DNA from 2 places in the Mesobacillus subterraneus genome. Region 2 is predicted to be linked to the other one. Evidence: a T-box and tRNA genes for the amino acid it is inferred to sense, from the RefSeq annotation. Region 2 holds a T-box; the other holds one or more tRNA genes.
What was found. The T-box of region 2 lies ahead of ileS (isoleucine--tRNA ligase). A T-box ahead of a tRNA ligase gene usually reads a tRNA of that ligase, here a tRNA-Ile.
Positions count from the first base shown of each region.

Region 1 (8,078 bases), 1.8 Mb from region 2:
AGTCTGTGCATATAAAAGAAGTATACAGGTGTATGCCAGCCTTTTTCGTCTGTTCGCAAATCACACAGTTTTCCCCGATTTGATTCTTAGCTAAAAGCGAACCCAAATTCTCCACCTCCGTACACCTATTGTTGCCAGGAGTATTTTTTTGTATACAATTTTCCGAATAATTTTTTTGGAAGTTTAGTTGTTTTATATTTTATGATTGACATCCGGTTTCCTTGTATGTCTTATAACAATTTAGGTTGGTTTATTATATAAAATACTTTTGAAAAGAAGCGAATATTGATCATTAAGCATGTTGGATAGGATGATAAAGGCATTCTGAAGGTCCTATAAAGTTGCTCCTACTTATGACAGCTTTTCCTTGTTTTCTCTTAAATCTGTCTTAAGTTGCCTCTTCTTTTGACAGCTTTTCCTGCTTTCCCGTCAAACCTGTCTTAAGTTTCCTCTTCTTCTGACAGCTTTTCCTGCTTTTCCGTCAAGCCTATCTTAAGTTGCCTCTTCTTCTGACAGCTTTTCCTGCTATTCCTCCAAACCTGTCTGAAGCTATTCGTATATTATCAATTGCTGCTATATATTCAGCCCCATTAATAAATCCGCACACAAAAAAAGAACAGCCATTACAGCTGTTCTTTTTGGTGCCCGGCGGCGTCCTACTCTCACAGGGGGAAACCCCCAACTACCATCGGCGCTGAGAAGCTTAACTTCCGTGTTCGGTATGGGAACGGGTGTGACCTTCTCGCTATCGCCACCAGACTATTTGGTTTGAGGTTTTATTCCCTCAAAACTAGATAATGTGTAAGAAGAATTCAAGAAAAACGAGTCATCTAATTTGGTTAAGTCCTCGAACGATTAGTATCAGTCAGCTCCACACGTCACCGCGCTTCCACCTCTGACCTATCAACCTGATCATCTTTCAGGGTTCTTACTAGCTTGCGCTATGGGAAATCTCATCTTGAGGGGGCTTCATGCTTAGATGCTTTCAGCACTTATCCCGTCCGCACATAGCTACCCAGCGATGCCTTTGGCAAGACAACTGGTACACCAGCGGTGCGTCCATCCCGGTCCTCTCGTACTAAGGACAGCTCCTCTCAAATTTCCTGCGCCCACGACGGATAGGGACCGAACTGTCTCACGACGTTCTGAACCCAGCTCGCGTACCGCTTTAATGGGCGAACAGCCCAACCCTTGGGACCGACTACAGCCCCAGGATGCGATGAGCCGACATCGAGGTGCCAAACCTCCCCGTCGATGTGGACTCTTGGGGGAGATAAGCCTGTTATCCCCGGGGTAGCTTTTATCCGTTGAGCGATACTCTTCCATGCGGAACCACCGGATCACTAAGCCCGACTTTCGTCCCTGCTCGACTTGTAGGTCTCTCGCAGTCAAGCTCCCTTGTGCCTTTACACTCTGCGAATGATTTCCAACCATTCTGAGGGAACCTTTGGGCGCCTCCGTTACTCTTTAGGAGGCGACCGCCCCAGTCAAACTGCCCACCTGACACTGTCTCCCGCCCCGATCAGGGGCGTGGGTTAGAATTTCAATACAGCCAGGGTAGTATCCCACCAGCGCCTCCACCGAAGCTGGCGCTCCGGTTTCTCAGGCTCCTACCTATCCTGTACAAGCTGTACCAAAATTCAATATCAGGCTACAGTAAAGCTCCACGGGGTCTTTCCGTCCTGTCGCGGGTAACCTGCATCTTCACAGGTACTATAATTTCACCGAGTCTCTCGTTGAGACAGTGCCCAGATCGTTACGCCTTTCGTGCGGGTCGGAACTTACCCGACAAGGAATTTCGCTACCTTAGGACCGTTATAGTTTACCGCCGTTTACTGGGGCTTCGATTCAGAGCTTCGCGTGAGCTAACCCCCTCTTAACCTTCCAGCACCGGGCAGGCGTCAGCCCCTATACTTCGCCTTACGGCTTCGCAGAGACCTGTGTTTTTGCTAAACAGTCGCCTGGGCCTATTCACTGCGGCTCATCTAGGCTATTCACCCAAATGAGCACCCCTTCTCCCGAAGTTACGGGGTCATTTTGCCGAGTTCCTTAACGAGAGTTCTCTCGCTCACCTTAGGATTCTCTCCTCGCCTACCTGTGTCGGTTTGCGGTACGGGCACCTTTTATCTCGCTAGAGGCTTTTCTTGGCAGTGTGAAATCAGGAACTTCGGTACTATATTTCCCTCGCTGTCACAGCTCAGCCTTCACGCAAGCGGGATTTGCCTCACTTGCAGCCTTACTGCTTAGACGCGCATATCCAACAGCGCGCTTACCCTATCCTACTGCGTCCCCCCATTGCTCAAACGATAAAGAGGTGGTACAGGAATATCAACCTGTTGTCCATCGCCTACGCCTTTCGGTACTCGGCTTAGGTCCCGACTAACCCTGAGAGGACGAGCCTTCCTCAGGAAACCTTGGGCATTCGGTGGATGGGATTCTCACCCATCTTTCGCTACTCATACCGGCATTCTCACTTCTAAGCGCTCCACCAGTCCTTACGGTCTGACTTCAACGCCCTTAGAACGCTCTCCTACCACTGACATCTAAGATGTCAATCCACAGCTTCGGTGATACGTTTAGCCCCGGTACATTTTCGGCGCAGAGTCACTCGACCAGTGAGCTATTACGCACTCTTTAAATGGTGGCTGCTTCTAAGCCAACATCCTGGTTGTCTAAGCAACTCCACATCCTTTTCCACTTAACGTATACTTTGGGACCTTAGCTGGTGGTCTGGGCTGTTTCTTTTGACTACGGATCTTATCACTCGCAGTCTGACTCCCACGGATAAGTCTTTGGCATTCGGAGTTTGTCTGAATTCGGTAACCCGATGAGGTACCTAGTCCAAACAGTGCTCTACCTCCAAGACTCTTACAACGTGAGGCTAGCCCTAAAGCTATTTCGGAGAGAACCAGCTATCTCCAAGTTCGATTGGAATTTCTCCGCTACCCACACCTCATCCCCGCACTTTTCAACGTGCGTGGGTTCGGGCCTCCAGTTGGTGTTACCCAACCTTCACCCTGGACATGGGTAGATCACCTGGTTTCGGGTCTACGACCACATACTAAATTCGCCCTATTCAGACTCGCTTTCGCTGCGGCTCCGTCTTCTCAACTTAACCTTGCATGGGATCGTAACTCGCCGGTTCATTCTACAAAAGGCACGCCATCACCCATGAACGGGCTCTGACTACTTGTAGGCACACGGTTTCAGGATCTATTTCACTCCCCTTCCGGGGTGCTTTTCACCTTTCCCTCACGGTACTGGTTCACTATCGGTCACTAGGGAGTATTTAGCCTTGGGAGATGGTCCTCCCAGCTTCCGACGGGATTTCTCGTGTCCCGCCGTACTCAGGATCCACTCAGGAGGGAACGAAGTTTCAACTACAGGGTTTTTACCTTCTCTGACGGGCCTTTCCAGACCACTTCATCTACCCCGTTCCTTTGTAACTCCATGTTGAGTGTCCTACAACCCCAAGAGGCAAGCCTCTTGGTTTGGGCTATGTCCCGTTTCGCTCGCCGCTACTCAGGGAATCGCGTTTGCTTTCTCTTCCTCCGGGTACTTAGATGTTTCAGTTCCCCGGGTCTGCCTTCAATACCCTATGTATTCAGGTAAAGATACTGTTCCATTACGAACAGTGGGTTTCCCCATTCGGAAATCTCCGGATCAAAGCTTACTTACAGCTCCCCGAAGCATATCGGTGTTAGTCCCGTCCTTCATCGGCTCCTAGTGCCAAGGCATCCACCGTGCGCCCTTTCTAACTTAACCTAAAAGGTCATTTCTCTATTATATAGAGAGAAAAACTAAAATGGCGATCACTCGGTTTTTTCTTGGTTCTTCTTACTTACGATTATCTAGTTTTCAAGGAACAAATACTTGGTGGAGCCTAGCGGGATCGAACCGCTGACCTCCTGCGTGCAAGGCAGGCGCTCTCCCAGCTGAGCTAAGGCCCCATTATGAAAGATATATGGTGGGCCTAAGTGGACTCGAACCACCGACCTCACGCTTATCAGGCGTGCGCTCTAACCAGCTGAGCTATAGTCCCATATATCATATAGAGAGGAATTACTCCCTCAAAACTAAACAAACAAGCGGTCAACTATGTGGATTACATCCACAGTACGAACCAGAAGGTTCGCATTCCGATTGCCATTATGGCAATATCCTTAGAAAGGAGGTGATCCAGCCGCACCTTCCGATACGGCTACCTTGTTACGACTTCACCCCAATCATCTGTCCCACCTTAGGCGGCTGGCTCCATAAAGGTTACCCCACCGACTTCGGGTGTTACAAACTCTCGTGGTGTGACGGGCGGTGTGTACAAGGCCCGGGAACGTATTCACCGCGGCATGCTGATCCGCGATTACTAGCGATTCCGGCTTCATGCAGGCGAGTTGCAGCCTGCAATCCGAACTGAGAATGGATTTATGGGATTGGCTCGACCTCGCGGCTTCGCGACCCTTTGTTCCATCCATTGTAGCACGTGTGTAGCCCAGGTCATAAGGGGCATGATGATTTGACGTCATCCCCACCTTCCTCCGGTTTGTCACCGGCAGTCACCTTAGAGTGCCCAACTGAATGCTGGCAACTAAGATCAAGGGTTGCGCTCGTTGCGGGACTTAACCCAACATCTCACGACACGAGCTGACGACAACCATGCACCACCTGTCACTCTGTCCCCCGAAGGGGAACGCCCTATCTCTAGGGAAATCAAGAGGATGTCAAGACCTGGTAAGGTTCTTCGCGTTGCTTCGAATTAAACCACATGCTCCACCGCTTGTGTACCCCGTCAATTCCTTTGAGTTTCAGCCTTGCATACCGTACTCCCCAGGCGGAGTGCTTAATGCGTTTGCTGCAGCACTAAAGGGCGGAAACCCTCTAACACTTAGCACTCATCGTTTACGGCGTGGACTACCAGGGTATCTAATCCTGTTCGCTCCCCACGCTTTCGCGCCTCAGCGTCAGTTACAGACCAGAGAGCCGCCTTCGCCACTGGTGTTCCTCCACATCTCTACGCATTTCACCGCTACACGTGGAATTCCGCTCTCCTCTTCTGCACTCAAGTTCCCCAGTTTCCAATGACCCTCCCCGGTTGAGCCGGGGGCTTTCACATCAGACTTAAGGAACCGCCTGCGCGCGCTTTACGCCCAATAATTCCGGACAACGCTTGCCACCTACGTATTACCGCGGCTGCTGGCACGTAGTTAGCCGTGGCTTTCTGGTCAGGTACCGTCAAGGTACCGGCAGTTACTCCGATACTTGTTCTTCCCTGACAACAGAACTTTACGACCCGAAAGCCTTCATCGTTCACGCGGCGTTGCTCCGTCAGACTTTCGTCCATTGCGGAAGATTCCCTACTGCTGCCTCCCGTAGGAGTCTGGGCCGTGTCTCAGTCCCAGTGTGGCCGATCACCCTCTCAGGTCGGCTACGCATCGTTGCCTTGGTGAGCCGTTACCTCACCAACTAGCTAATGCGCCGCGAAACCATCTGTAAGTGACAGCCGGTAGTCTTTCAGCTTTCCCTCATGAGAGGGAAAGGATTATCCGGTATTAGCTCCGGTTTCCCGAAGTTATCCCAGTCTTACAGGCAGGTTGCCCACGTGTTACTCACCCGTCCGCCGCTGATCTTCAAAAGCAAGCTAATGAAGATCCGCTCGACTTGCATGTATTAGGCACGCCGCCAGCGTTCGTCCTGAGCCAGGATCAAACTCTCCAAGAAAGAGTATGAGTTTAGCTCATAATTTAAAACGTTGGCTAGTGATCAACTATATAATAGAAGTCACTATAAATATTGTTTGTTGACGCTTGTTTGTTTAGTTTTCAAAGAGCAATTTTTCGGCGTCACCCGTAGGCGACTTAAATAATATATCATGCTGTCGATATTTCGTCAACACCTTTTTAAAAAAGTTGTTAACAGCTGTTCAACAGCAACGTTTAATATAATAACAACTTCTGCTTGCCTGGTCAATAGCTTTCGCAAGAAATCCCTAAAATAATAAAACGCCGCTTAAAAAAGCGGCGTTCCTTCTTTAGATAATCCAAGTCTGAATAGCTACCAACGCAAACACACCAGGTATTCCTAGCAGACCCGAGACTGCTGCGGTCGCAATATTGATGGGTACATAAATACCAAAGCTAGTACCAAAAGCATTAAGAAAAAATAAAAAGATGGCTCCAATTAAGATCTTCACTGCATTCTGACCAATAAAGCGGAGCGGTTTTGTCGGTGCACCTATAATGAGCAGCAAAAAGATCAATCCACCTAGGACCGATATGACAACTACAGGATCCATACTCTCCCCCCTTACTTCAATGTCTTGTACATTTTTATGTACAAGTTATCAAAATAAGACCTTGTCGTATGGAAAAAACCTCACTTCGTCTTAATGGTGATTTTTCTGTGCTTTGCTTCTTTGAAAAGAAAGAAGTACTTGGACTCAGCAATTTTCGCTTCAGTGATAAACTCTTCTGATGGATCGAAACTTCTTTCAACCAGTAGCTTTTGATTGTTCCAGTTTCTCTTCATGCTGTCCAGCTGTCCCAATAGTTTATGGTCGAATTCTTTTCTAAGCCATTTCTTTTTACGAAATAACATGACTCTCCTCCAGTAGAGTTTGTTCTTAATAGATGGAGTTACACTTCCCGGCGCCCTTCTAATGCTTTAGAAAGGGTGACTTCATCCGCATATTCAAGATCCCCGCCGACCGGCAGTCCGTGGGCGATTCTTGTAACCTTAATTCCTGATGGCTTCAACAGCCTTGAGATATACATAGCAGTTGCTTCCCCTTCGATATTCGGGTTCGTTGCTAGTATGACTTCCTGGACTGTTTCATCCTGAAGTCTCTTCAATAGGTCGGGAATATTTATATCTTCTGGGCCAATTCCATCCATAGGAGAGATTGCTCCATGAAGTACATGATAGAGACCATTGAATTCCTTCATCTTTTCCATCGCAATAACGTCCTTAGGATCCTGGACAACGCAGACCACACTGCGATCGCGGCGCTGGTCTTCACATATATAGCAAGGATCCTGGTCGGTTATATGGCCACAGACCGAGCAATAAGTCAGGTTGCGTTTAGCGTTGACCAATGCCTTAGCGAAATCCAAAACAGTTTCTTCCTTCATGCTTAATACGAAAAAAGCCAGACGAGCGGCCGTTTTCGGGCCGATACCTGGCAATTTCATAAAGCTGTCAATCAGCTTCGATATTGGTTCAGGATAATGCATTCTGTTATATTCCTCCTAGAACATTCCCCCAGGAAGGTTCATGCCCTTTGTAAATTGGCCCATTGTCTTATTGGTTAGTTCTTCTGCTTTTTTTCAACGCATCATTCGTTGCTGCAAGAACTAGGTCCTGAAGCATTTCCACATCATCAGGATCAACAACTTCCTGCTTGATTTGCACATCGACAATTTCCTTGTGACCTGTAACGATAACCGTTACCATACCGCCGCCTGCAGTACCTTCAATCTTCTCTTCTCCTAATTGAACTTGTGCTTCTTCCATCTTCTTTTGCATTTTCTGCATTTGCTTCATCATATTTTGCATATTTCCATTTCCTCGCATCATGTAAACGTACCTCCAAATTTAATCTTGTATTTGTATTAATTCATCGCCAAATAGTTTTTTAGCTTCAGCAATCAGCGGGTCTTCAGCTGCAGCAGCTTGCCCTTCCGATTCCCCATCGCCCCTCTGGCTGATAAAGTTTTCCCTTATTTTAAGCCACTGATCTTCAGGCACACCAATTACCTGCATCCTTTTACCGGTGTAATCATTCATCGCACCGCTGACAGTTTCAGTGAATCTGGTGTTTTCCATAGCCATCTGACAATGAATTTCATATTTGAATTTTATCACGACTGCCTCATCAGATGCAGCTACTGGTTCGGCTTCATTTAACAACGCTGCCTGAGAACGCATTTGATTCGCGGCAAGCATTTCGAGCAGATCTCCCCAACGCCCCTTAATTGTATGGAGATTTGTCTTCGTAGCACTTTTCAGAACCTCATTAATCTTTCCAGTCGGAGCCTGGAAGCCTTTACGGTTCGGACGAGGCGCTTTTTTAGCAGCCGCAGCTG
Region 1 covers NZ_CP129019.1:4,371,896-4,379,973, forward strand. The annotation lists gene LC048_RS22845 (sigma factor G inhibitor Gin) at 1-115, opposite strand, end outside; rRNA gene rrf (5S ribosomal RNA) at 644-759, opposite strand; rRNA gene LC048_RS22855 (23S ribosomal RNA) at 836-3,765, opposite strand; tRNA gene LC048_RS22860 (tRNA-Ala) at 3,875-3,950, opposite strand; tRNA gene LC048_RS22865 (tRNA-Ile) at 3,966-4,042, opposite strand; rRNA gene LC048_RS22870 (16S ribosomal RNA) at 4,168-5,715, opposite strand; gene LC048_RS22875 (pro-sigmaK processing inhibitor BofA family protein) at 6,026-6,289, opposite strand; gene LC048_RS22880 (YaaL family protein) at 6,370-6,591, opposite strand; gene recR (recombination mediator RecR) at 6,630-7,226, opposite strand; partial or broken gene LC048_RS22890 (YbaB/EbfC family nucleoid-associated protein) at 7,242-7,569, opposite strand; gene dnaX (DNA polymerase III subunit gamma/tau) at 7,588-8,078, opposite strand, start outside.
Region 1: it encodes a tRNA-Ile, which carries the amino acid that the T-box ahead of ileS (isoleucine--tRNA ligase) is inferred to sense. The anticodon was not compared.

Region 2 (8,078 bases):
CTCTGCAATTACATCCAGCACTTCTGGTTCTGGAATGGTGATTTCAAGCTTATCATTCAAGCTGCATTTATAATTCGTTTTGACTTGAGCTCCATTGACAAGAACGCTGCCATCCTTGATCCATTGCTGCACCTGGCTCCTTGACCATTCTGCATCAAGAGTCGAAACTACTTTATCTATTCTGTCACCAGCCTGTTCCTCACTGATGATGTGTTCCATTTTCTCCATAAGCTTTTCTTTTCGCCTCTCTCTCTTCCCTAATCATGTCAATCATCAACAACCCTACGCCGATCACCAGCGCAGCATCCGCAATATTGAAGATAGGGAAATCGTATCCGAAAATATATGTGTTGATGAAATCGACCACTTCTTTTCGGTATACCCTGTCGATAAAATTCCCAATCGCCCCGCCCAGCATGAAACCAAGCGAAACGCCAAGCAGAAGTTTGCCTTTAGCTGCTTTTTGAATATAGACGACAAGGCCAACCACCACAATGATGGTAATGACATAGAAGAACCACATTTGTCCCTGCAGGATTCCCCATGCAGCACCACGGTTACGGTGCGAAGTAATATACAAAAAATTCTCTATGACCTTTATGCTCTCTCCAAGCTCCATGTTTTTAACAATAAACCATTTAGTAACCTGGTCAAGCAAAATAACAAACAGTGCAATTATGTAATAAAACACAAAGGTAACCTCCACATCAATTCATTACCTTTGAATTTTAGCACATATTAGGAAAAGCGCAAGCGCCGACAAGCGCTGGGAGCTGGACAATTCTCTAGTTGTAAAATAGGTTTTCTATTTTTTTAATCAAAACAACAGATTTTACAAATTTTTAGTAAGAAAACACTACTGACAACATAGTTCAACTTAAAAATAGCAATTAGAATTTTGATTTTAACCGAAAATGAACATTCAAATTGGCTTTCATTTGGGTTATATTCATTTTTATAGCGGAAATTTATTTTTTATAGCGAAAAAATATTTTTCATAGCGAATTTTTTCTTTTTATAGCGAAAAAATATTTTTCATAGCGAATTTTTCCTTTTTATAGCGAATTGGAAATTCGCATTGATTTTTTCCAGTACAGTTTGTGTGGAAATCCAATTCTAAGCTTCAAAATGCATTCTTATATAATTTTTACGGGACCAAATTTATTCTTGATAAAACTCATGAATAGATGGGCTTGCGGTAGTATTGTTCAATTTGGTCTACCTCCACAGCGGATCTTGCTGTAGGAATTCTTTGCAAAAACTCGTATGGCAAACTTTCTCCTGAAATTTCGCATTTCCCATACTCACCAAATTCCATTTTCTCCAATGCAGTTTCTATATCTTTTAATTCATCAACAATGTATTGCAAAATCCTCTCGTCTTTCTGGCTGTGATTCAGGTACGCTAACAATTCTGTTCTCGTTTCGCGGAGCTCATTGTAAATGTAATCAAGATTACCTTCCATGTATCTGCCCCCGTTCCTGTTTACAGCTATTATTTCCACAGGCATGATGCTGACTCAGATAAACTTTTTACATGTACTGCAGGATTTCCCAAGCAGGAAGATAATTGGCAAAAAGAAAAGCGTAAGCGCATTGGTCAGCCCCGACAAGCGATGGAGGTCCTGACAGAGAAGCCGTTCTTTGACTTCATTGGCAGGACCGAGGGGCTACGCGCTGGAGCTAGACACAATATTAGTGCCAAAAATTATACTTTTGTATAACAAAACTCCGGGTTAAAAACCCGGAGTTCAACAGATCGATTAGTAATTTTCTTTTACAACAGTTGCACAGCGTTCACATAGTGTTGGATGCTCTTCAACACTTCCTACTTCAGGAGTGACAACCCAGCATCGTTCGCATGTTTCGCCTTCTGCCTTGGTAACAACAATCGCTGCATTTTCAAGCTTGATCGCGTTGTCAGGAGCCTGATCATAGCTTCCTGCCACTTCGAAGCCTGAAACAATAAACAGCTGACTTAAGTTTTCAGAGATTGAATCCAACAGCTCTTTTGTGCTGTCGTTTACGTATAATGAAACCTTTGCAGTCAGCGACTTACCGATGACTTTCTCGTTCCGTGCTTCTTCAAGAGCCTTAAGGACCTCGTCGCGAAGCTTCATGAATGCATTCCACTTAGTTTCAAGAGCTTCTGCATTTGCGATTTCCTTCGCTTCTGGCATATCTGTCAGCTGGACGCTGTCTTTGTCAGCTGACGGGATGAATCCCCAAACCTCATCCGCTGTGTGAGAAAGGATCGGTGCAGTCAGCTTAACTAAAGCAATCAAGCTTTCATGCAATACAGTCTGAATTGCCCGGCGCTCTGCATTATCAGCAGCCTCAATGTAAAGGACATCCTTTGCAAAATCAAGGTAGAATGAGCTTAGATCGAGTGTACAGAAGTTGTTTACCGCATGGTAGACGCTCGCAAATTCATAGTTGTCATATGCATTGCGCACATATTTAGTCAATTTGTTCAGCTTTACGAGCATGAACTGATCAACTTCGCGCAGCTGCTCGAATGGTACTGCATCCGTTTCAGGATTGAAATCAGAAAGATTGCCAAGCAAGAATCTGAACGTGTTACGGATTTTACGGTAAACTTCAGCAACCTGCTTCAGGATTGCGTCAGACACACGTACGTCTGATTGATAATCGACAGATGCAACCCACAGTCGAAGGATATCTGCGCCTAACTGGTTCATCACCTTCGCAGGAACGACTACGTTACCGATTGACTTACTCATCTTGCGGCCTTCGCCATCAAGTGCGAAACCGTGGCTCAGGACACCTTTGTAAGGTGCTTTGCCTGTTACGGCAACAGCAGTTGATAATGATGAGTTGAACCATCCGCGGTATTGGTCAGATCCTTCAAGATAAAGGTCTGCAGGGCGCTGGAGGTCATCACGCTCAACTAGCACTGCCTGGTGAGAAGAGCCAGAGTCAAACCAAACATCCATGATGTCTGTTTCTTTCGTAAACTCTCCATTAGGGCTGCCAGGATGGCTAAAGCCTTCAGGAAGCAATTCTTTAGCTTCTTTTTCAAACCAGATATTAGAGCCTTGCTCACGGAAAAGATTTGAGACATGGTCGATTGTTTCATCCGTAATGATTGCTTCCCCGTTTTCCGCATAGAATACCGGGATTGGAACGCCCCAGGCACGCTGACGTGAAATACACCAGTCGCCGCGGTCACGGACCATATTGAACAGTCTTGTTTCTCCCCATGCTGGCACCCATTTTGTTTCTTCTACGGCTTTTAGCAATTCACCGCGGAAGTCCTTGATCGATGCAAACCATTGTGCTGTAGCACGGAAGATTACAGGTTTCTTCGTTCTCCAGTCATGCGGGTATGAGTGGGTGATGAAGCTTAGCTTCAATAAAGCGCCAGCTTCTGCAAGCTTTTCTGTGATTGGCTTGTTAGCCTGATCATAGAATAATCCTTCAAAGCCTTCTGCCTCAGCTGTCATAACACCCTTATCATCTACAGGACATAAAACTTCAAGCCCGTACTTCTGACCAACATGGAAGTCATCTTCCCCGTGTCCTGGTGCAGTGTGTACGCAACCTGTACCAGCATCTGTCGTAACATGCTCTCCTAGCATGACAAGTGAATCGCGGCCGTATAATGGGTGCTTTGCAAGAACACCTTCAAGTTCTTTACCAGCAATCTTCTTAACTGCAGTAGCATTTTCCCAGCCAATTTCATTCGTTACTGCTTCTAGAAGGTCTTCAGCTACAAGGAATTTCCTTCCGTCAGCTTCTACGACAACATATGTTAAATCAGGATGGACGGAGATTCCAAGGTTGGCTGGAATTGTCCATGGTGTAGTCGTCCAGATGATGATTTCGACATCCTGGTCCAGAACACCTTTGCCGTCTTTTACAGGGAAGCCAACATAGATGGAGGCAGAACGCTTATCCTGATATTCGATTTCAGCCTCAGCAAGTGCAGATTCACTTGATGGTGACCAGTAAACAGGCTTTTTGCCTTTGTAGATGTATCCTTGTTTTGCCATCTCACCAAAAACTTTAATTTGTTGCGCCTCATACTCAGGCCTCAATGTGATATAAGGGTTTTCCCAGTCTCCTCTTACACCAAGACGCTTAAACTGCTCACGCTGGTTGTTAACCTGCTCGTAGGCATACTCTTCACAAAGCTTCCTGAATTCAGCGACCGTCATTTCTTTGCGTTTTACACCCTTATTCGTTAACGCCTGTTCAATTGGCAATCCATGAGTATCCCAGCCAGGAACATATGGTGAACAAAAACCGCTCATTGATTTATAGCGTACGATAAAATCTTTAAGGATTTTATTTAACGCATGACCCATATGGATATCTCCATTAGCGTATGGTGGGCCATCATGAAGGATGAACAGCGGTCTTCCTTCTGTGTGCTTTTGAACCTTTTCGTAAATATTCATCTCTTCCCATTTTGCCTGGATTTCAGGTTCTCTGTTCGGAAGATTTCCGCGCATCGGAAACTCCGTCTTCGGCATGAGCAATGTGTCTTTATACTCCATTAAGTTGATCCTCCTATTTTTACCGTTGCAATCATGAAAGAATACGATTTCTGAAAATAAAAAAACCTCCTCATCCCTGAAAAGGGACGAGAAGGTTATATTCCCGCGGTACCACCCTAAATAGACAAGGATTCATCATCCTGTCCTCTTAGCATTCTTAACGCGAATGTCACGCCTGTACTTACTGATCCTAAAAGGATGTTCAGCTCGGAACTATCGGGTGATTTTCTGGCAATCCGCCTGCAATGGGCTTCCACCTTCCCCATTTCGCTGAAAAGCAAGCAACTGGAACGCCATACTGTCCCTGTCATCGTTTCTGTCATGTATTGCACTTTGTTATGAAATTATATGCGAAACAGCGTGCCTGCGTCAAGCTAGTGAATCTTCCTCTTCTCTTGCAGCAGCCTTCAATTCAGTTGAATCCAATTCATATTCAAGAAGATGATCCCAATCATCGGTGTTCAGCATATCAAGCTGCGCTTCAATTAGCATCTTGAACCTTGTCCTGAATACTTTAGACTGCTTCTTCAATTCTTCAATTTCAAGGGCGATTTTTCGTGCCTTTGATAGAGATTCATTAATGATCCTGTCAGCGTTCTTTTCTGCTTCCTTGACGATCAGCTTCGCTTCCTTTTGCGCGTTGCGGCGGACTTCTTCGCCAGCTTCCTGAGCAATGACGATTGATTTATTCAAGGTTTCTTCTATATTTGTAAAATGGCCGAGCCTTGAATTCATTTCATTCAGCTTTTCTTCCATTTCTTTTTTTTCACGGATAATTAGTTCGTAGTCCTTGATCACATTGTCAAGAAACTCATTTACTTCATCTTCATCATACCCGCGAAATCCCTTATTGAATTCTTTGTTGTGTATATCTAACGGCGTTAAAGGCATGACGCCACCTCCCATTAAGTTATAATCCTTTATGTACTTAAAGCAATGATTCGACAAATAAACTAAAAATCCTTCTACTATTACTATATAATTATTTTTTTCTCCCGGCAATAACTCGATATTTATCTTTTTTTGTTTTCCCTTCAATTGTGATGATTTTTGCACGGCCGTATCCACGTGCGGAGATAATATCTCCTTCACCACACTCAAAAGCAGTATATTCAATCGCAGTCCAATTCACTTTTACTTGGCCATGCTGGATGAGCAGCTGGGATTTTTGCCTTGAGAGATTGAAAAGAGCCGACATGACGGTATCCAGCCGTAATGATGAAACAGTCGTGTGCATCTCATTCCACTCTTCAGTAATTCCCACTGCCTTTTCAAGTGGAAGCTCTGATAAGCCAATCGCTGCTCTGCCGATCGATTCTAATTGGATACGGATGTAATCAGCGATCTCCTCAGCTGCAAAAAATTGCACATTATCCCCGTCAATCAGGATATCACCAAATTTTCCTCGCTTCAATCCTAGGGACATCAAGCTGCCCAACACTTGACGGTGTTCAATATTCACAAATTTCTTTGCATAATCAATTCCAAAAAGCTTTACCTGAAAATCTTCTTCTTTAGCTTCCATATACTCTGGAAAAAGAAGTGCCCTCTTTCTCTCTGTACCTGGTCGACCGCCAAACAGCTCCCACTTAACGTCAGGATGCTTACCGATGACTGTTGACAGTATTTGCTGCTCCCTCGGATCCAGGAAATCAGTCAATTTCGGAGCATAATTTTGTTCTACATATTCCTTCCAGTTAATCACCTGATCGATAAATTCCCGTTCCTCAGGACGGAAATGTTGATAAATACTCATTTTGTTCTCCTTTTACTCTTAAAACATCGATAGAAAATAAGCAGGGCCTGAATCAGACCCTGCTTAGTTAGAACCATAGTGCTAATTGCCTTAGGCCATCAACGGCAAAACGCAACACAAGGAATGCCACGATCGGCGAAATATCAATCATACCGATTGAAGGAACAATCCGTCGGAAAGGCTCCAGGAAAGGTTCGCAAATCCTTGCTAAAAATTGTCCGATCGTTGTTTCTCTGGCATTAGGGAACCATGACATGAAAATATAAATAATCAGGGCCCACTGATAAAGACTGACTAGTTGAGCTATAATACCTATCACTAAATCCATTTAATCTACCACCTCGACTCTTGGTAATCCCGCTCCTGCATCAATTCAGAAATATTTCCTGTTACTTCTACATTATCCGGGGTACATAAGAAAATATTCATACCGATCCGCTGAATATCCCCGCTGATTGCATAAACTGTTCCGCTGAGGAAATCCACGATACGCCTTGCCTGGTCCTGTTCAATACGCTGCAGGTTCACAACGACTGCCCGGCGATTTTTTAAATGATCAGCAATTTCCTGTGCTTCCGCATACATTCTTGGCTCCACCAGGATCACCTTCGAAGACTTTTGCACACTTTGCAGGCTTACTATATTCTGCTTTTGCTGAACAGGCTGTTTATTGGGCTTGAAAGGCTCGGCTTCTTCCTCGAGCATTTCCTCATCATTATAGTCATATTCATCTTCCAGGAAAAAAAATGTCTTAATTTTTGATTTTAAGCTCATATTATTGCACCTCCGATTCATTGCCTACCAAGGCAGTGCCAATACGCACCATTGTTGATCCTTCTTCAACAGCTATTTGAAAATCATTTGACATTCCCATTGACAGCTCATTACATGGTGCATAATCATACTTAAGCGATTGTATCTCTGCTCTCAGCCTTTTCATCGTCCTGAAGCTTTCCCTGATCAATTGCTCATCCTCAGTTAAAGGAGCCATCGTCATCAATCCGCTGATTTCAATATTTTGAAACTGCTTCAGTTCTTGTACAAAACCAATGACATCATCCGGATGTAACCCATGCTTGCTCTCTTCGCCGGATGCATTGACTTGGATCAGACATTTCACTTTGGAATCGGATCGCTTATTGATTTCCTTCGCAAGTGACAGCCTGTCCAATGAATGGATATATGTAATATGCTCAATGATGTTTTTTACTTTTCTAGTTTGCAGCGTCCCGATAAAATGCCAGACCGGCTTGTCCCCTAATTCGTTCATCTTTTGAAGGAGTCCTTCATCACGATTTTCGCCAAGATGAGGGACACCAGCATCAATCGCTTCCTGAGCCCGTTCTGATGTAACATATTTGGTAACCGCAATAATCTTTATTTCCCCTGGATCACGCCCGGTTTTTTTACAGGCATCTGCTATTTGATTCTGGATAACCTCCAGATTTTCTCTGACTTTCATTATGGACGGCTATCCTCCTTCCAGCCGATATAAGCCATCATTCTGCCTGCATTACCCATATCCCGTCTATGGGAATAGAAATGCTCATGATGGCAGCTGGTGCAATAATCGGTTACAAGTATATTCCTGTCATCTACCCCTGCCCGTAACAGGATCTGACGGTTCAATTCCTTTAAATCGAGAGAATATTGACCTTCACTCACTTGATTATATGGTAACACATCGACACCATCTAGTATATTTTTCACTAAATTGATGATTCTCTCATCAACAATATAACATTTTTTGCATATTGATGGGCCAATAATGGCAGAAATTTTTTCTATATTTGCCCCATT
Region 2 covers NZ_CP129019.1:2,561,452-2,569,529, forward strand. The annotation lists gene LC048_RS13270 (RluA family pseudouridine synthase) at 1-228, opposite strand, end outside; gene lspA (signal peptidase II) at 200-691, opposite strand; gene LC048_RS13280 (TraR/DksA C4-type zinc finger protein) at 1,178-1,465, opposite strand; gene ileS (isoleucine--tRNA ligase) at 1,763-4,522, opposite strand; T-box leader at 4,602-4,842, opposite strand; gene LC048_RS13290 (DivIVA domain-containing protein) at 4,892-5,413, opposite strand; gene LC048_RS13295 (YlmH family RNA-binding protein) at 5,505-6,278, opposite strand; gene LC048_RS13300 (YggT family protein) at 6,346-6,606, opposite strand; gene LC048_RS13305 (cell division protein SepF) at 6,612-7,052, opposite strand; gene LC048_RS13310 (YggS family pyridoxal phosphate-dependent enzyme) at 7,054-7,740, opposite strand; gene pgeF (peptidoglycan editing factor PgeF) at 7,740-8,078, opposite strand, start outside.